DNA from 3 places in the Klebsiella grimontii genome. Region 1 is predicted to be linked to each of the others. Evidence: predicted binding sites of a transcription regulator. Region 1 holds the regulator's gene; each other region holds the start of a gene.
What was found. The regulator Fur, encoded in region 1, represses iron uptake genes when iron is present. The targets are predictions, from matches to a motif close to ATAATAATGAGAACNACTATCAA.

Region 1 (6,842 bases):
CGCGCTGGCGCCGGAGCGCATCGCGGGTCTGGTCGCCATTGATATCGCCCCGGTGGATTATCACGTTCGCCGTCATGATGAAATCTTCGCCGCCATCAACGCCGTCACCGATGCGGGCGCCGCAACGCGTCAACAGGCGGCGGCAGTCATGCGCCAGCACCTTAACGAAGAGGGCGTGATTCAGTTTCTGCTGAAGTCTTTCGTGGACGGCCAGTGGCGGTTTAACGTACCGGTGCTGTGGGAGCAGTACGATAATATCGTCGGCTGGCAAGCCGTCCCGGCCTGGCCGCATCCGGCGCTGTTTATCCCCGGCGGTAACTCCCCCTACGTCACCGACGCATACCGCGACGCACTATTGGCTCAGTTTCCCCAGGCGCGCGCGCACGTTATCGCCGGCGCCGGGCACTGGGTACATGCCGAAAAACCGGAGGCCGTGATCCGCGCAATTCGTCGTTATTTAACCTCTATCGCCGCCTGACTGGCTAAAATGTGCCCGACCGCGCGGCTTAATGCCCGCGGTCGTTGGCGCAGCCCGTCGCCTGATGTATTATGGCGCGCTGTCTGCGTCGGCTATGCCCGATAGCTTGTTTCCCCCGAAGTCACTCTGAATCATGGCAAAAGAACAAACGGACCGTACGACATTAGATTTGTTCGCAACCGAGCGTCGGCCGGGTAGACCGAAAACCAATCCGCTTTCGCGCGATGAACAGCTGCGCATCAACAAACGCAATCAGCTTAAACGCGATAAGAGTCGCGGTCTTAAGCGCGTGGAGCTAAAGCTGAATGCCGATGCGGTCGACGCGCTTAATGAGCTGGCGGAAGCCCGTAATATGAACCGCAGCGATCTTATCGAAGAGATGCTGATGAGCCAGCTGGCGGCCCTGCGCGGCCAGGATAAAGCCTAAAACCCTCAAAAAATAAGCTTTCATGTAGCAGAGTGTGCAGTTGGGCGTGATTGCTGTTTCCGCGCCCTTCTCTGTTCTGCTATCATTGCCCCTATCTGCGGGCATTACGCCACTACCACATCATTAAGTTTCAAGAGGTTATTTTACTCATGGCAATCATCGGCATCTTTTTTGGCAGCGACACCGGCAACACCGAAAATATTGCAAAAATGATCCAAAAGCAGCTTGGTAAAGATGTTGCTGATGTTCACGACATTGCCAAAAGCAGCAAAGAGGATCTGGAAGCTCACGATATCCTGCTGCTCGGCATTCCGACCTGGTACTACGGCGAAGCCCAGTGCGACTGGGACGATTTCTTCCCGACGCTGGAAGAGATCGATTTCAACGGCAAACTGGTCGCGCTGTTTGGCTGTGGCGATCAGGAAGACTATGCTGAATACTTCTGCGATGCGCTGGGTACCATCCGCGACATCATCGAACCGCGCGGCGCAACTATCGTTGGCCACTGGCCGACCGCGGGCTACCATTTTGAAGCGTCTAAAGGCCTGGCCGATGACGATCACTTTGTTGGCCTGGCCATTGACGAAGACCGTCAGCCAGAATTGACTAACGAACGCGTGGAAAAATGGGTAAAACAGATTTCTGAAGAGCTGCACCTTGAAGAAATCAAGAATGCCTGAGTCTAAACGGCGAAATCATCAGATTTCGCCGAATTGATAGATAAAAGCAATCAAAGTTATAGCTACAAGTTTTTAACTTTTAATCACATATCTGTACAATGTCCTCTGATTTAACGGGGTCGCGTGAAGCACTTTGTAGCGAGTGCCTCGTTTTTGACAGCATACAAGGCCCGATGCTTGCAGTTTTCATTTCACCATGGCAGTTCTATAATGAGACGCATTACATCGGGTGATTCTCTGTATTACTTCCGCTGATGGAAGTAGATCGTTTAGCAACAGGACAGATTCCGCATGACTGACAACAATACCGCATTAAAGAAAGCTGGCCTGAAAGTGACGCTTCCGAGATTAAAAATCCTGGAAGTGCTGCAAGGACCGGATAACCATCATGTCAGTGCGGAAGACTTATACAAACGCCTGATTGATATGGGTGAAGAGATTGGCCTGGCCACCGTCTACCGCGTACTGAACCAGTTCGACGACGCCGGTATCGTCACCCGTCATAATTTTGAAGGCGGTAAATCCGTTTTTGAACTGACGCAGCAGCATCATCACGATCACCTGATTTGCCTCGACTGCGGCAAAGTGATCGAATTTAGCGATGATTCCATCGAAGCGCGCCAGCGTGAAATTGCCGCAAGGCACGGTATTCGTCTGACCAACCACAGCCTGTACCTGTACGGACACTGTGCGGAAGGCGACTGCCGCGAAGATGAACATGCCCACGACGCGGCAGAGAAATAATCACCGCATCGTATACCGCCAAAAGCCAACCTGAAGGTTGGCTTTTTTTTGCCCGGAATTTGCCGCCTCTTTCTCTCGCGCTGCAATACGTTTACTGTCAGTGCATCCTGAGGTGTACGGAGAGTCGACATGGAGCTTCGCCAGCTACGCTATTATGTGCGCATTATTGAAACCGGCAGTATGGGCCGCGCCGCGCTTGACCTGAATATCGGCGTCTCCGCGCTGAGCCAACAGATGGCGCGCCTGGAGAACGAACTCGCCATCCGTCTGCTGCAGCGGACATCGCGCGGCGTAATGCCGACCAGCGCTGGTCTCGCCTTCTACTCCCAGGCGCAGCTGGCGCTGCGCCACGCCGACGATGCGGTTCTCGCCGCGCGCGAGGCGCGCCTTTCCGGCCACGTCAGCGTCGGTATGGCCCCCAGCACCGCCTCTGTACTGGGGGTACCTTTTATTCACGCGATGCGCGAAAGCTATGCCGACGTCCGCCTGCATTTGGTCGAGAGCCTCTCCGGTAATCTGGAACGCATGATCAACACCCGCCAGCTTGATTTAGCTATCGTGTTCCAGAAGGAGAAGCTTGCGCGCTGGAGCGCCAGGCCGATTCTCGAAGAGCGTCTGTTTCTGATTGGCACCCATGACGTGCTGGCCCCCCTTCCCGAAGCGAGCATCTCGCCTGGCCAACTGGCCGCTATCCCGCTGATAATGCCAAGCCTGGGGCATGGCCTGCGCGGCAGGCTGGAGGCGATCTGCCAGGAGCACGCCCTGAGCGTCGATGTGGTGGCTGAAATCGACGGTCTGGCCCTGCTGATGCGCGCCGTCCGCGACGGACTGGGCGCCACGCTGCAGCCGGGGGCGGCGATTTCCCATCTCGACGGCGAGTCCCTGAGAGTGATCGGCGTCGAGAATCCGATACTCAGTCGGCCAAACTTTCTCGTCAGCCTTTCCGATGATGAACTGACCCCAGCGGGCCTTGCCGCGCGGGTGATACTGGCGAAAGTCATGCGTCAGCTCGTGGAGTCAGGCCGCTGGCCCGGCGCCAGCCTTTACGCGCACTAAACCCCCCTTTAGCAATACGCCATAGCGTCCTTACGGCCAAAACGAATACATTTCCATTACAAATTTAACAATCAAGCAAAGCGTAATGGAGCCAAAAATGGTGGATGTACTGGTGATTGGCGGCGGCAATGCCGCGCTATGCGCCGCATTAACCGCCCGGGAAGCCGGCGCGTCCGTGCTGCTGCTGGAGGCTGCGCCGCGGGAATGGCGAGGCGGAAACTCTCAGCACACGCGGAATCTTCGCTGTATGCACGATGCTCCGCAGGATGTTTTAATCGACAGCTATCCGGAAGAAGAGTACTGGCAGGACCTGCTGCGCGTCACCGAGGGCAACACCAACGAAGCGCTGGCGCGGCTGGTGATCCGCACTTCAGCGCAATGCCGGGACTGGATGCGCCAGCACGGGGTTAACTTTCAGCCGCCGCTCTCCGGCGCCCTGCACGTTGCCCGCACCAACGCCTTTTTTATGGGCGGCGGTAAAGCCCTGGTCAACGCCTATTACCGCAGCGCGGAGCAGATGGGCGTTAAGATCCGCTACAACACGCCGGTACAGGCGCTCGAATTAGATAACGGCGAATTCGTCGCCGCGCTGGCGGGCGAAGAAAGGATCGTCGCCAAAACCTGCGTCCTCGCCGCCGGCGGGTTTGAATCTAACCGCGAGTGGCTGCGTGAAGCATGGGGACAGAACGATCGTGGTGAATGGCCAGCCGATAACTTTCTCATCCGCGGCACCCGCTTCAACCAGGGCGTGCTGCTCAAGTTTATGATTGACGCCGGGGCTGACATCATCGGCGATCCTTCACAATCCCACTGCGTCGCCATTGACGCCAGGGCGCCGCTCTACGATGGCGGGATCTGTACGCGCGTGGACTGCGTGTCGCTGGGGGTGGTCGTCAACCGTGACGCCAGGCGCTTTTATGACGAAGGGGAAGATTTCTGGCCCAAACGTTATGCCATCTGGGGCAGACTGGTCGCCCACCAGCCGGGGCAAATCGGCTACTCAATTATCGACAGCAAAGCGATCGGCCACTTTATGCCGCCCGTTTTCCCCGGCGCCCAGGCCAATACCATTGAAGAGCTGGCTCGCCAGCTGGGATTGGACGCAGAAAGCCTGGCGCAAACCATCGCCCGCTACAACGCCGCCTGCGCGCCCGGCCAGTTCGATCATACCCGCCTTGATAACTGCGCGACATCCGGCCTGACGCCGCCGAAAACCCACTGGGCGCGGCCCATCGATACGCCGCCCTACTACGGCTATGCCCTACGACCGGGGATCACCTTCACCTACCTCGGGCTGTACGTCAATGAACACGCCGCCGTCCATTTTGCGGGCAAGCCCAGCCGAAGCCTGTTCGTTGCCGGTGAAATGATGGCCGGCAACGTGCTGGGCAAAGGCTATACCGCCGGCGTGGGCATGTCGATCGGGACGACATTCGGCCGCATTGCCGGCCAACAAGCCGCCAGGGCGGCACTGCAGGAGAGACACCATGAAGTCGCTTGAAAAGCTAATCATTGACGCGCAAATCATCACCCAGCCCGAAGCGGAGGTCGAACGGGTGATGCAGGTCTGTAACGCCTGCCGCTATTGCGAAGGGTTTTGCGCCGTGTTTCCGGCCATGACCCAACGCCTGGCTTTTGGTAAAGCGGATATAAACTACCTGGCCAACCTGTGCCATAACTGCGGTGCCTGCCTGCATGCCTGCCAGTACGCGCCGCCGCATGAGTTTGCCATTAATGTCCCGAAGGCGATGGCGGAAGTGCGGCTGGAAACCTATCAACATTATGCCCAGCCCGCGGCTTTCGGCAGCCTGTATCGTCGGGCCGGCGTGACCACGGCGCTGGCGCTGGTCGGTGGGTTGATCCTCTTTCTGCTGCTGGCGATGGGGCTCAAAGGCTCCCTGCTACATCCGCCGCTGGCCGGCGATTTCTACCAGATTTTTCCCCATAACCTGCTGGCGTGGATGTTTGGTTCGGTCTTCGTACTGGCCATGGGCTTACTGATGGCCGGCGTGATCCGTTTCTGGCGCGAGATCTCCCCGGGGCATCCCCACGCCGTTGATATCGCCGAAGCCTCGCATAACGCGCTGACCTTAAAATATCTCGACGGCGGCCACGGTAAGGGCTGCAACGAGGCTGATGACGCGTTTACCCTGATGCGCCGTCGTTTCCATCATCTTACCTTTTATGGTTTTCTGCTCTGTTTCGCTGCCACCCTGGTGGCCACGGGCTATCACTATTTTGCCGGATGGGAAGCGCCCTACCCGTTCTTCAGCGCACCGGTTCTGCTGGGCACGCTTGGCGGAATCGGCCTGCTGGTGGGCCCGGCAGGCCTGCTATGGCTGAACCTTCGTCGTTCGCCGCTGCACGGCGACCCGCGGCAAAAACCGATGGATCGCGCCTTTATCCTGCTGCTGCTGCTGACCAGCTTCACCGGCCTCGCCCTGCTGGCGGGACGGGACACCTCGTGGATGGGCATTCTGCTTGCCATTCATCTCGGCGTGGTGATGGCGCTGTTTTTAACCCTTCCTTACGGAAAATTCGCCCACGGATTTTATCGCTGTGCGGCGTTACTCAAGTGGGCGATTGAGAAACGGCGCGGAAAACAGGCGGCAGTCGCAGGCGACTAGCCCCCCTCTTACCTCTATAAAAACAAGATAAAGACAATGGAGAGCAAACCCTATGACGCAACCCTCATCGCGCGCCGGTACCATTGGCGCCATCCTCCGCGTGACCAGCGGTAATTTTCTCGAACAGTTCGACTTTTTTCTGTTTGGTTTTTACGCCACCTACATCGCCAGAACGTTCTTTCCGGCGGAAAGCGAGTTTGCGGCGTTAATGCTCACCTTCGCCGTCTTTGGTTCGGGCTTCCTGATGCGCCCTATCGGCGCGATAGTGTTGGGGGCCTATATCGACAGAATCGGCCGCCGTAAAGGGCTGATGGTGACGCTGGCGATTATGGGCTGCGGGACGCTTCTGATAGCGCTGGTGCCCGGCTATCAGACTATCGGCATTCTCGCCCCCATCCTGGTGGTTGTCGGGCGGCTGTTGCAGGGTTTCTCGGCGGGCGTCGAGCTCGGCGGCGTGTCGGTCTATTTATCGGAAATCGCCACGCCGGGGAACAAGGGATTCTATACCAGCTGGCAATCCGCCAGCCAGCAGGTGGCTATCGTTGTGGCGGCGCTGATTGGCTACGCGCTGAATGAAACGCTCGGCCACGATCAGATCGCCGAATGGGGCTGGCGCATTCCCTTCTTTATTGGCTGTATGATTATTCCGCTGATTTTTGTGCTGCGGCGTTCGTTACAGGAAACCGAAGCCTTCCTGCAGCGTAAACATCGTCCTGATACCCGGGAGATCCTGAGCACAATTGTCAAAAACTGGCGCATCATCTCGGCGGGCACCTTGCTGGTGGCAATGACCACGACAACTTTTTACTTCATTACCGTCTATACCCCGA
Region 2 (6,842 bases), 2.5 Mb from region 1:
TCCCTCTTTAAAGAAGTCCATCACCCAATCTCTTTCCAGACCGTAGCGACGGGTGAGGATCCCCGCTTCCCAGGCGCTAAGCTGGCGATCGCCGGTTTTTTCAAACATGCGGTGCGAGTAGCCAAGCACAAACCCGCGTTTATAGTCGGCGCAAAAGTTCGCCGCATGCGTAGCGGTATCAGCATAGGATGCCTGTAGCCCCGCCATTAAGCCTTTACCAAAATGATTTTCCATCGCGCCCTCCCCACCCAATCGCTATATATTAAATTATATAGCGTTTTTTTAAGCGAGCGGTAGCGCTATTTCTGACGAGTTCGCTAACGTAAATACCGTTCAAACCATGCCAGCGTGCGTTGCCAGGCCAGGTCAGCCGCAGCCCGATCGTAGCGCGGCGTGGAATCATTATGAAAGCCGTGATTCACGCCCTGATAGAGATAGGCCTCGTAAACTTTATTATGCGCCTTCAGCGCCTGTTCATAGGCGGGCCAGCCTTCATTAATGCCGCTATCGAGGCCGGCATAGTGCAGCAGCAGCGGCGCTTTAATTTTATCGACCTCCTTCAATGGCGGCTGGCGGCCGTAAAACGGCACCGCGCAGGCCAGCTCAGGGATAGCCACCGCCGCCGCGTTGCTGACGCCGCCGCCGTAGCAAAAACCGGTGATACCGACCTTCCCCGTCGCCTGCGGATGCTTCGCCATAAACGCGACCGCCGCAAAGAAATCATTCATCAGCTTCACGGGATCGACTTTCTGCTGCAGCGCGCGGCCTTCATCATCATTCCCCGGATAGCCGCCGACGGAGCTCAGGCCATCCGGCGCCAGCGCGATATAGCCCGCTTTCGCCACCCGCCGGGCAACGTCTTCAATATAGGGATTCAGGCCGCGGTTCTCATGAACCACCACCACGGCAGGCGCTTTGTCGGCTATTTTCGCCGGCATCACCTGATAAGCCCGCACTTCGCCGTGGCCGTCAGGAGAGGGATAATGAATATACTCCGGGCGGATATCCGGGTCGGTGAACGGTACCTGCTCTGCCAGAGCATAGTCGGGCTTCAGCAGATTAAACAGCGCCAGCGCGGTCATCCCGCCGACGGTATACTTCCCCGCCAGCTGGAGAAACTCGCGTTTGCTGATTTTGCCGTGGGCGTAGTAGTCATAGTATTCGAGCAGCTGCTGCGGGAAATCTTTGGCCGTTAATCGCGTCATCACCCTGCCTCCGTTGTTAAGCGCCCTTTAAGCAAAGCAGAAGCCCCGACATACGCCAGCGCAGAAAAGCAGAAACGGGGAGTAAAAAGCCCAGCGGCCAACGCCGCCGGGAGAGAAGGGATCAGTGTTTCACTTTGGTCAGACGATCGAGGTAGCCCATCACAAAGGCTGACAGCACAAAGGTCAGGTGGATGATGACGTACCACATCAGCTTATTGTCCGGGACGTTTTTCGCATCCATAAACACCCGCAGCAGGTGAATAGAGGAGATCGCCACGATGGAGGCGGCCACCTTATTTTTCAGCGAAGTGGCGTCCATTTTGCCCAGCCAGCTGAGCTTCTCCTTACCTTCGTTGATATCCAGCTGCGAAACAAAATTTTCATAGCCGGAGAACATCACCATCACCAGCAGACCGCCCACCAGGGTCATATCCACCAGCGACAGCAGGGTCAGAATCATATCCGACTCACTGACGCTGAAAATATGCGGCAGTATGTGGAAGATCTCCTGAAAAAATTTGATCGTCAGCGCAATCAAACCGAGCGAAAGGCCAAAATAAACCGGCGCCAGCAGCCAGCGCGAGGCGTACATAGCATTTTCCAGAAAGCGTTCCATAAGATCCTGTCAGTTAACATAAACGACCGCCATTATACCGCAACAGGGTAACGTTATAGCAACAGTCGTCCAACAGGAGAGCGATTCGAGGAGATAAAAAAGGCTGGCGCAAGGCCAGCCTGGGAGATGAGTCGGTAAGGGGTTACTTGGCTTTGACGGTCTCTTCGCCCACCAGGCCAATCTTCAGATAGCCCGCCTGGTGCAGAGTATCCATGACCTTCATCATCGTCTCGTAGTCCACGGTTTTATCCGCGCGGAAGAAGACGGTGGTATCTTTCTTGCCTTCGGTCAGGGCATCCAGGGACGCAATCATGCTCTCTTCGGTGATGGGGTCATTACCGAGGAACATGGTTTTGTCCGCCTTCACCGACAGGTAGATCGGTTTTTCCGGGCGCGGCTGCGGCTGGCTGGAAGAAGCCGGAAGATTCACCTTCACGTCTACGGTGGCCAGCGGCGCCGCCACCATAAAGATGATCAGCAGCACCAGCATGACGTCGATAAACGGCGTCACGTTGATGTCGTGCATTTCACCGTTATCATCGAGGTTTTCGTTAAAATGCATGGCCATAAAGCATCAACCTACGCGGAGTTTCTGGGCGGTACGCACTGGCTTAACGCCGCTGGCGCTCAGGTCCAGGTCACGGCTTTGCAGCAGCAGAACCTGGGCGGCGACATCGCCAAGTGAAGCTTTGTAGCTGGCAATCATACGGGCGAAAATGTTGTAGATGACCACCGCCGGAATCGCAGCGAACAGGCCAATTGCCGTAGCCAGCAGCGCTTCCGCGATGCCTGGCGCCACGACCGCCAGGTTGGTGGTCTGGGTCTGGGCAATACCGATAAAGCTGTTCATGATGCCCCAGACGGTACCAAACAAACCGACGAACGGGGAAATCGCGCCGATGGTCGCCAGATAACCGTTGCCGCGCCCCATGTAACGACCCACCGCCGCCACGCGACGCTCCAGTCGAAAACCGGTACGCTCTTTAATGCCTTCGTTATCTTCAGAACCTGCGGACAGCTCCAGCTCGTTCTGCGCTTCGTTGATCAGTTGGGAAGTCAGGCTTTTCGCCTCGAACGCGTTAGCGATATCGCTGGCCTGGTCGAGAGAGCGTGCTTCGGCAACCAGCTGCTGTTCACGCTTGAGGCGACGCTTGCTGGCCAGGATCTCTGCGCCTTTGCCGAAAAAGATAGCCCATGTGACCACCGACGCCAGAATCAGGCCGATCATCACTACCTTAACGACAATATCGGCATGATGATACATACCCCAAACGGAGAGATCCGCCTGCATCAAATTATTACCCACACTGTATCTCCAGGACGTAAATCACAAAAACTGCGCACAATAATATCAAAACGGCATCGAATTGATAGTGGTTCTCATTAGTATTTACACTGTGCAGTAAATCACGATTATTTTCCTTGCGCTTACGCAGTAAAAAAGTTGCTGACCCCGCCGTTGGTAAAATTTTTACCTGTATCCGCCGCGACCCGGTACATCAACGGGTATTCATGTTAGTTTAGACGTCCAGACGTATAAAAACAGGTTATCTGAACATGGCTGATAAACATCTTGATACTGCGCTGGTTCATGCCGGGCGCAGCAAAAAATACACCCAGGGCTCGGTAAACAGCGTCATTCAGCGCGCCTCATCGCTGGTTTTCGACACCGTCGAAGCGAAAAAACACGCCACCCGCAACCGCGCCAAAGGCGAGCTGTTCTACGGGCGTCGCGGGACGCTGACCCACTTTTCTCTCCAGGAAGCGATGTGCGAGCTGGAAGGCGGCGCCGGCTGCGCGCTCTTTCCCTGCGGCGCGGCGGCGGTCGCCAATACCATTCTGGCGTTTGTCGAGCAGGGCGACCATATTCTGGTGACCAACACCGCCTATGAACCTACCCAGGATTTCTGCACCAAAATCCTCGCCAAACTCGGCGTCACCACCGGCTGGTTCGACCCGCTCATCGGCGGCGATATCGCCCGTCTGGTACAGCCGAACACCCGCGTGGTGTTCCTCGAATCCCCCGGTTCCATCACCATGGAAGTTCATGATGTTCCGGCGATCGTTGCAGCGGTGCGCCGCGTCGCTCCAGAAGCCATCATTATGATCGACAACACCTGGGCGGCGGGGGTGCTGTTCAAAGCGCTGGAGTTTGGTATCGATATCTCCATTCAGGCCGGCACCAAATACCTGATCGGCCATTCCGACGCCATGGTCGGTACCGCCGTGTCCAATGAGCGCTGCTGGGCGCAGCTGCGCGAAAACGCCTATCTGATGGGGCAAATGGTGGATGCCGATACCGCCTATATGACCAGCCGCGGTCTGCGCACCCTGGCGGTGCGCCTGCGTCAGCACCATGAAAGCAGCCTGCAGATTGCCGAATGGCTGGCGCAGCATCCGCAGGTGGCCCGCGTGAACCACCCCGCTCTGCCCGGCAGCAAAGGCCATGAGTTCTGGCAGCGCGACTTCACCGGCAGCAGCGGCCTGTTCTCTTTCGTGCTCAATAAACGCCTGACCGACGCCGAATTGTCCGCTTATCTGGACCACTTCAGCTTGTTCAGCATGGCCTACTCCTGGGGCGGCTTTGAATCGCTGATTTTAGCCAATCAGCCGGAACACATTGCCGCAATCCGACCTGATGCTGAAGTTGATTTCAGCGGCACGCTGATCCGCCTGCATATCGGGTTAGAAAATGTTACCGATCTGCAGGATGATTTAGCGGCGGGCTTCGCGCGTATCGTGTAAAGTGACACTCAGTGGCAACAATAGCGGACGTTTTTTAGAAAAACGGCCGCTTTAGTTGCGCCCGGGATCAAGGTGCCCGAGCCTCTTCAGGAGTACACTAGACAAAAAACACGGTACCACTTAGGAAAGTCCATGGTTGTCATTCAAGAAATTGTCGCCGCGCTGTGGCAGCATGATTTTGCCGCGTTGGCAAACCCCCACGTTGTGGGCGTTGTATATCTGGTCATGTTCGCAACCCTGTTTCTGGAAAACGGTCTGCTGCCCGCCTCATTTTTACCGGGCGATAGCCTGCTGCTGCTCGCCGGGGCGCTGATCGCCAAAGGCGTAATGGACTTTGTACCCACGGTCGCCATTTTAACCGCCGCGGCCAGCCTCGGCTGCTGGCTGAGCTATATCCAGGGGCGCTGGCTGGGTAACACCGTCACGGTTAAGCGCTGGCTTGGGCATCTGCCGCATAAGTACCATCAGCGGGCAACCTGCATGTTTGACAAACACGGCCTGCTGGCGCTGCTGGCCGGGCGTTTTCTGGCGTTTGTTCGCACCCTGCTGCCCACCATGGCGGGCATTTCCGGGCTGCCAAACCGCCGCTTCCAGTTCTTCAACTGGCTGAGCGCGCTGCTGTGGGTTGGCGTGGTTACCGGCCTGGGCTATGCGCTGAGCATGATTCCCTTCGTTAAGCGTCATGAAGATCAGGTCATGACCTGCCTGATGATTTTGCCTATCGCGCTGCTGATCGCCGGGCTGCTCGGTACGGTTATCGTGGTGATTAAAAAGAAATACTGTAACGCCTGAGCGTTTCCAGGGCGGCGCGGATTCGCCGCCCTCACATCCCCTGAATCGTTCTGATTCGCGCCGCATCTTCCCCCGGCGTCATGCCGAAATAACGCTTAAACTCGCGGCTGAACTGCGACGCGCTTTCATACCCTACCCGCATCGCCGCCGCGCTGGCCTTCATACCATCGTGGATCATCAGCATGCGCGCTTTGTGCAGACGGTAGGTTTTCAGATACTGCAGCGGGGAGGTGCTGGTGACCGATTTAAAGTTATGATGGAACGCCGAGACGCTCATATTGGCTTCCGCCGCCAGCTGATCGACGCTGAGGTTTTCCGTGTACTGGCTTTCAATACGCTTCAGCACGCGGCTGATCAGGCTGAAGTGGGTCTGCCGGCTGACCAGCGCCAGCAGCGCCCCACCGCACGGCCCGGTCAGCACGTGATAAAGGATTTCGCGGATAATCTGTTTGCCCAGAATGCGCGCGTCCAGCGGGCGCTCCATCACATCCAGCAGGCGCTCCGCCGCGCACAGAATCTCTTCGGACAGCACCGCGGAGTTGATCCCGCTCGACGCCATGGACGGCTGAAACTGCTCATCTTCACCGATATCCATCAGCAGCTCTTGCAGCTGCAGAATATCGACGTTCAGCCGAATCCCCGCCAGCGGCACTTCCGGGGTGGCGAAGGTTTCGCATTCAAACGGTAGCGGTACCGTCAGCAGCAGATACTCATTGGTGTCATAGCGAAAGGTACGCTCATTAATGTAGCCAATTTTATGCCCGGAAAAGAGAAAAACGATCCCCGGCTGATACATGACCGGCGTCCGCGTCCCCGGCTGGGTACCGTACAGCAGGCGAATATCCGGCAGCAGACCATTAAGCATTTCTTCTTTATCTTTCAGCTGATTAACTTTATGCGTTAATAGCTGGCATATCTCAGCGCGGTTCATTTTTCGGGCCTCTGCGAACGTTTTTATACCTCCGTATTGTGCGCACTTGCGGCGCATTTCTCCAGCCCCAAGGAGAAATGGGCAAGACAACGGCAGGAATGTGCATTGAGGGGAACGGGCGACGGGAACACAATGTCCGTCATCTGACAGAGGGATTGTCTCTGTTGGCGGTTTTATCTATTTGAGGGCACCAGCCATGAATAATTTCGACCTACATACCCCAACCCGCATTCTGTTCGGTAAAGGCGCGATTGAAAATCTGCGCGATCAAATCCCGGCGGATGCTCGCGTGCTTGTCACCTACGGCGGCGGTAGCGTGAAAAAAACCGGCGTGCTTGATCAGGTTCTCAGTGCGCTGAACGGCATTGACGTCCGGGAATTTGGCGGCATCGAGCCCAACCCATCCTACGAAACGCTGATGAACGCGGTGAAAATCGCCCGTGATGAAAAGATCACGTTCCTGCTGGCGGTGGGCGGCGGTTCCGTTCTCGACGGCACCAAATTTATCGCCGCAGCGGCCCACTACAATGCCGACAGCGATCCGTGGGAAATC
Region 3 (6,842 bases), 1.6 Mb from region 1:
ACGGCACCACAGAGCAGGGGTCCTGGTGGATAATGACATCGGACCCAGGAAAACGGAGCAACAGCGCCTGCTCCACCTGGTCGGCAATCACATGTGCCTGAACCAGCGGGAGGTTATCTTCCATTTCCAAATGAATCTGAATAAAGCGAGTCGGCCCTGACTGCCGCGTTCGTAGATCGTGCGCCCCGCTGACGCCTGGCCATGCGGTCACGATATTGATAATGTCCTGGCGTTCCTCATCAGGCAGCGCGCGGTCTAATAACGACTGAACGGCGTCATAGGCCATACGCAGCGCGCTATATAAAATATAGACGCCGATACCTAATGCAAACAGCGCATCGGCCCGGTGCCAGCCGTACCAGGAGAGGGCCAGCGCCACCAGAATTGCGCCGTTCATCATAACATCAGACTGATAATGAAGCATATCCGCCCGTACCGCCTGACTTTGGGTTTTTCTCACCACCCAGCGCTGGAACGTGACCAGCAGCAGCGTGCTGACCAGCGCAACCAGCGTCACCACCATCCCTACCCCTGCCGCATTCATCGGCTCAGGACGAACAAGATGCTGAATACCGGTCAAGAACAGAAACAGCGCCGAGCCGGAGATAAACATGCTTTGCGCCAGCGCCGCCAGCGATTCCGCCTTACCGTGGCCAAAGGTATGTTCTTCATCGGCAGGCTGCAGCGAATAACGCACCACCAACAGGTTGGTTAACGAGGCGGCGATATCCACCAGTGAATCAACCAGCGCCGCCAGAATACTCACAGATCCGGTATACCACCATGCAAAAATCTTGATCAAAAGTAACGCAGAGGCCATCACCGTCGCCGCAATCGCCGCGCGGCTCACCAGTTGCCCATAGGATTGACTCATAAACGCTCCTTACTTCGCGATGCGCTTAGTATAACCCGATCTTTTACCGCGACGGGGAGCCAGGAGGGCGCTGAATAAAGGGCAAAAAAAACCCCCACATCATGTGGGGGAAGACAGGGATGGTGTCTATGGCAAGGAAAACAGGGTTGTTACTGGGGTTGCAGGGTATTGCTACTACTCGAAAGCATCATCGCTGAGCCTTTTTGCATCCGTGCAACCTCACGCAACTGATCCATTCGTTGCTGGTGCTTAGCGTTTAAAACCGCTTGCTGCTCTGGCGTTAGCAGGTGATACATCTGGTTGCGAACTTTTGCCATTTCGACCTGGCGGGCAACCTGTTCCTGCGCCATCTTATCTGCCTGAGCGCGCACAGCGTTTTCATCAAAATTTTCTGCGGTGACAAGGCGATGCATTGTCTCCATTTCGCTAACATTAACGGGTGGCCTGTCGTGGCGTGCCCGCTGCATAAGATCTCGTAACTGTTGCCGTTGCTGTTCAGTTAAACTTATGCCGTCAAACATATGGCTCTGGCTGCTGCGCTGGACACTTTCGTCTCCGGGAAGCCAGTTAACGCTGGTGACGACTTCAGCGGCTTGGCTATATGCACTTAGCGCCAGCGTTGAGGCCATGACGGCAGCGATAACATTGCGCATCACATACTCCCAAAACGTTTGTGTCGCGATTCAACGAGAGAGAGTTTACGATGCAGGCTGCAAACATGCGTCAGGGGGTGTAAAACAACGTAAAGTCATGGATTAGCGAGCCTTGATGACGTAATTTCTGCCTCGGAGGTATTTAAACAATGAATAAAATCCTGTTAGTAGATGATGACCGGGAGCTCACCTCCCTGTTAAAAGAGCTGCTCGATATGGAAGGTTTTAATGTGCTCGTGGCCCATGATGGGGAACAGGCGCTGGCCCTTCTGGACGACAGCATCGATTTACTTTTGCTTGATGTAATGATGCCGAAGAAAAACGGTATCGACACGCTCAAAGAGTTGCGTCAGACGCACCAGACCCCGGTTATCATGCTAACGGCCCGCGGGAGCGAGCTGGATCGCGTTCTCGGCCTCGAGCTGGGCGCGGACGATTATTTGCCTAAGCCGTTCAACGATCGTGAGCTGGTGGCGCGTATACGCGCGATTCTGCGCCGGTCGCACTGGAGCGAGCAGCAGCAGACAACCGAAGCCGGTTCACCGACGCTGGAAGTGGATGCGCTGAGCCTTAACCCCGGTCGCCAGGAAGCCAGCTTCGATGGTCTGACCCTGGAGCTGACCGGCACCGAGTTCACCCTGCTCTATCTCCTGGCGCAGCATCTTGGCCAGGTGGTTTCGCGCGAGCACCTGAGCCAGGAAGTATTAGGTAAACGCCTGACGCCATTCGATCGCGCGATCGATATGCACATCTCCAACCTGCGGCGCAAGCTGCCGGAGCGCAAAGACGGCCACCCGTGGTTTAAAACCCTGCGCGGACGCGGCTATCTGATGGTATCGGCTTCATGATTGGAAGTTTAACCGCACGCATCTTCGCTATTTTCTGGCTCACGCTGGCGCTGGTGTTGATGCTGGTTCTGATGCTGCCCAAGCTGGACTCGCGCCAGATGACCGAGCTGCTGGAGAGCGAGCAACGTCAGGGCATCATGATTGAACAACACGTCGAGGCCGAACTGGCGAACGATCCGCCAAACGACCTGATGTGGTGGCGTCGTCTGTTTCGCGCCATCGATAAGTGGGCTCCGCCGGGCCAGCGTTTGCTGCTGGTTACCAGCGAAGGTCGCGTTATCGGTGCCGAACGCAACGAAATGCAGATTATCCGCAACTTTATCGGCCAGGCGGATAACGCCGACCATCCGCAGAAAAAGCGCTATGGTCGTCTGGAAATGGTCGGGCCTTTTTCCGTCAGGGATGGAGAAGATAACTACCAGCTCTATCTGATTCGCCCTGCCAACACGTCGCAATCTGACTTCATCAATCTGCTGTTCGACCGGCCGTTACTGCTGCTGATCGTCACCATGTTAGTCAGCGCCCCGCTGCTGCTGTGGCTGGCGTGGAGCCTGGCGAAACCGGCGCGTAAGCTGAAAAATGCCGCCGATGAAGTCGCCCAGGGCAACCTGCGTCAGCATCCGGAGCTGGAAGCCGGTCCGCAGGAATTTTTAGCCGCCGGGACCAGTTTTAACCAGATGGTGACCGCGCTGGAGCGCATGATGTCCAGCCAGCATCGTCTGCTGTCCGATATCTCCCACGAGCTGCGCACGCCGCTGACCCGCCTGCAGTTAGGCACCGCCCTTCTGCGCCGCCGCAGCGGGGAAAGTAAAGAGCTGGAGCGTATTGAGATGGAAGCGCATCGGCTCGATAGCATGATCAACGACCTGCTGGTGATGTCGCGCAATCAGGCCAAAACCGCGCTGGTCAGCGAAACGGTGAAAGCCAACCAGCTGTGGGGCGAGGTGCTGGATAACGCCGCCTTTGAAGCCGAACAGATGGGGAAATCGTTCACCGTCGAGTATCCGCCGGGACCCTGGCCGCTGTACGGTAACCCCAATGCGCTGGAAAGCGCGCTGGAGAATATCGTGCGCAACGCGCTGCGCTACTCGCATACCAAAATTTCAGTGAGCTTCTCGGTGGATAAAGACGGGATTACGGTTAACGTCGATGATGACGGGCCGGGCGTGAGTCCTGAGGATCGCGAGCAGATTTTCCGTCCGTTCTACCGTACCGATGAGGCGCGCGATCGCGAGTCTGGCGGTACCGGCCTGGGTCTGGCGATTGTCGAAGCGGCGATTCAACAGCACCGCGGTTGGGTAAAAGCCGACGACAGCCCGCTGGGCGGTCTGCGTTTAACCCTCTGGCTGCCGCTGTACAAGCGCACCTGATCCCCCGGCCTGCGCTTCGCCAGGCCGGATTCGAAACGGGTAGCCCGGATAAGGCGCAACGCGCCGCCATCCGGGAACGCGCACGGAAGCGCTACTTTCCCCACAATCTCCGCGAATTATTCTCGATCTGCCCGCTTAAACGCCGCTTCTGCATCGTTCTGCTCCAGCTTACCGACAGCCCCGCCGCGGAAAGTAAACGGCGGTACTGGTCATCATCAAACGGCATCTGCCAGGCGATAGCCCCCGCTTCGTGAACGCTGACGTCGCTAAGCCGGGATACCAGCGCCAGCGGCGCATCGCTGGAGACCTGCCCGCCCGCCACCACCCGATACAGCCAGCCGGTTTTGCCGCTGTTCTGCATAAGCTGGGCCATATCGCTGACGGCAAAATGATAGTTGAGCTTGAAGCACGGAGAGCGCGGCTGCGTCACCTGGATCAGCGCCTCTCCCCAGCGGAAGATATCGCCGATGTAGACGTTTTTTTCCGTCAGCCCTTCGGTCGAGAGATTCTCGCCAAACGCCGGGGCGCAGAAAAGATCCGCCTGCTGCGGCAGTTCAAGCACCCAATGGGCGTAGTGTTCTCGGGGATAGTGGCACAGCGCGCGGTCCGGTCCGCCGTGAATTTTCTTCTCGGCCTGCTCATCGCCCTCCAGCCCCAAATCGCCGAGGGTCAGTTCACCATCGACCTGGACTTTCCCGATGGCGCTTGGACGGCTGCCGTCGTAATCCCTTACCTTGCCCACAAAGACATTCACCGGATAGTGCATCGCTGCTCCTTTGCTGCGGATATAAAAAAAGCGAGTCATCAGACTCGCTTCTCGCTCAGCACAATGCAACCTTATTTTTTGGCGGCAAAACGCGCTGCGGCTTCGTCCCAGTTCACCACGTCCCAGAACGCTTTGATGTAGTCCGGGCGACGGTTCTGGAATTTCAGGTAGTAAGCGTGTTCCCACACGTCCAGGCCGATAATCGGGAAGCCGGAAGCGCCGGAGATAGCTTCACCCATCAGCGGGGAGTCCTGGTTAGCGGTAGAAACCACCGCCAGCTTGTCGCCTTTCAGCACCAGCCACGCCCAGCCGGAGCCGAAACGGGTCGCCGCCGCTTTTTCAAATTCCGCTTTGAAGTTGTCAACGGAACCGAAATCGCGTTCGATAGCCGCTTTCAGGTCGCCCTGCAGAGTGGTACCGGTTTTCAGGCCTTTCCAGAACAGGCTGTGGTTAGCGTGGCCGCCGGCGTTGTTACGCAGAACGGTTTTTTTGTCTGCTGGCAGCTGATCCAGTTTGGTAATCAGCTCTTCTGCGGACAGGCTCGCGAATTCAGGCAGGCTTTCCAGCGCCGCGTTGGCGTTGTTCACGTAGGTCTGGTGGTGTTTAGTGTGATGGATTTCCATCGTCTGCTTGTCAAAATGCGGTTCCAGGGCGTCATAAGCGTACGGCAGGGCAGGCAGTGTGTAACTCATAATCATCTCCATTATTGTCGAGCGGCGGAAAGTGTTAATGCCGCGTAAGCAGTTGGTTCATTATAGTTAATTAAATGATATTGAAAACGCTTATCAATGCCGTATTTTTAATAAGGTTATAACAAGGGGTGATAGATGTCATTTTGTGATACAGAACAACTAATTAAGTTTTTGGTTGCCAGGTTCAGGCTTCCGGTGGCAACAGCTTAAAGGCGGAAAAACTGACCGATTTTTACACTCATCGGGTCGGAAGAAGATTTATCCGATAAAAAATAGATGAGGATAAAATCAATGAATCACGCGATTACGATGGGTATTTTTTGGCATTTGATAGGTGCGGCCAGTGCAGCCTGTTTCTATGCCCCGTTCAAGAAAGTTAAACATTGGTCCTGGGAAACCATGTGGTCTATCGGCGGTATTGTCTCTTGGCTGATCCTCCCCTGGGCCATCAGCGCCATGCTGCTGCCCGACTTCTGGTCCTATTACGGCTCTTTTGACGCCTCCACGCTTCTGCCCGTCTTCCTGTTCGGCGCCATGTGGGGTATCGGTAATATTAACTATGGCCTGACGATGCGCTACCTCGGCATGTCGATGGGGATCGGCATCGCCATTGGTATTACGCTGATTGTCGGTACCCTGATGACGCCCATTCTCAACGGTCAGTTTGATGTCTTGATTAACACTAAAGGCGGCCAGATGACGCTGCTTGGCGTGCTGGTTGCGGTGATTGGCGTCGGTATTGTCACCCGCGCAGGCCAGCTGAAAGAGCGCAAAATGGGCATCAAAGCTGAAGACTTCAACCTGAAAAAAGGGCTGCTTCTGGCGGTAATGTGCGGCATCTTCTCAGCCGGTATGTCGTTCGCCATGAACGCCGCCAAGCCAATGCATGAAGCCGCCGCCGCGCTCGGCGTCGACCCGCTTTACACCGCGCTGCCAAGCTATGTGGTGATCATGGGCGGCGGCGCGCTGGTTAACCTCGGCTTCTGCTTTATTCGTCTGGCAAAAGTGAAAAACCTGTCGATAAAAGCCGACTTCTCGCTGGCAAAACCGCTCATCATCAGCAATATCCTGCTTTCGGCGTTAGGCGGCCTGATGTGGTATCTCCAGTTCTTCTTCTACGCCTGGGGACACGCCAGCATTCCGGCGCAGTACGACTACATGAGCTGGATGCTGCATATGAGCTTCTACGTCCTGTGCGGCGGCCTGGTGGGTCTGATCCTGAAAGAGTGGAACAACGCCGGTCGTCGTCCGGTGGGCGTCCTCAGCCTCGGCTGTGTGGTAATTATCATCGCCGCCAATATCGTTGGCCTGGGGATGGCAAACTAATTTACGCCCCTGCCGTATCGGGCAGGGGCAGGGTTTTAACGCGCGGAGATTTCACCCGTTTCGCTATTCAGATGGAAATTTCGTGAGGGGTTACCCCGCAGATATTTATCTATCACGCTAAAAATGCTGCCAAAGCGCAGGCGGAAGATGGCTTCGAAGCCGCTATCCGCCGTCAGCGCCGAGGCCTCAGCAGGTAACGACTGCGCCAGGGTGCGAGTCAACAGCTGATATTCGCGTAAGCGTTGTGCGGAAATATCGCGCAGCGCCAGCTCATCGGCATTGCGCAGACGATAAAAATCCACTGCCAAATCAA

Region 2: exbB (tol-pal system-associated acyl-CoA thioesterase) is a predicted target of Fur. The motif match lies at 3,189-3,211, and genes of this name have one in related genera.
Region 3: sodA (superoxide dismutase [Mn]) is a predicted target of Fur. The motif match lies at 5,278-5,300, and genes of this name have one in related genera.

Annotation. Positions count from the first base shown of each region.
Region 1 is NZ_CP169721.1:4,002,324-4,009,165, forward strand. It holds gene ybfF (esterase) at 1-478, shown strand, start outside; gene ybfE (LexA regulated protein) at 612-905, shown strand; gene fldA (flavodoxin FldA) at 1,055-1,585, shown strand; gene fur (ferric iron uptake transcriptional regulator) at 1,877-2,329, shown strand; gene tcuR (tricarballylate utilization LysR family transcriptional regulator TcuR) at 2,459-3,385, shown strand; gene tcuA (FAD-dependent tricarballylate dehydrogenase TcuA) at 3,483-4,886, shown strand; gene tcuB (tricarballylate utilization 4Fe-4S protein TcuB) at 4,873-6,012, shown strand; gene ACE3MN_RS18885 (MFS transporter) at 6,065-6,842, shown strand, end outside.
Region 2 is NZ_CP169721.1:739,563-746,404, reverse strand. It holds gene ACE3MN_RS03600 (DUF2623 family protein) at 1-234, opposite strand, end outside; gene yghX (YghX family hydrolase) at 318-1,205, opposite strand; gene ACE3MN_RS03590 (TIGR00645 family protein) at 1,327-1,821, opposite strand; gene exbD (TonB system transport protein ExbD) at 1,964-2,389, opposite strand; gene exbB (tol-pal system-associated acyl-CoA thioesterase) at 2,396-3,127, opposite strand; gene metC (cystathionine beta-lyase) at 3,379-4,566, shown strand; gene yghB (DedA family general envelope maintenance protein YghB) at 4,699-5,358, shown strand; gene ACE3MN_RS03565 (AraC family transcriptional regulator) at 5,390-6,289, opposite strand; gene yqhD (alcohol dehydrogenase) at 6,486-6,842, shown strand, end outside.
Region 3 is NZ_CP169721.1:5,566,306-5,573,147, forward strand. It holds gene fieF (CDF family cation-efflux transporter FieF) at 1-874, opposite strand, end outside; gene cpxP (cell-envelope stress modulator CpxP) at 1,024-1,527, opposite strand; gene cpxR (envelope stress response regulator transcription factor CpxR) at 1,677-2,375, shown strand; gene cpxA (envelope stress sensor histidine kinase CpxA) at 2,372-3,745, shown strand; gene yiiM (6-hydroxyaminopurine reductase) at 3,837-4,511, opposite strand; gene sodA (superoxide dismutase [Mn]) at 4,583-5,203, opposite strand; gene rhaT (L-rhamnose/proton symporter RhaT) at 5,495-6,529, shown strand; gene ACE3MN_RS26125 (metallophosphoesterase family protein) at 6,565-6,842, opposite strand, start outside.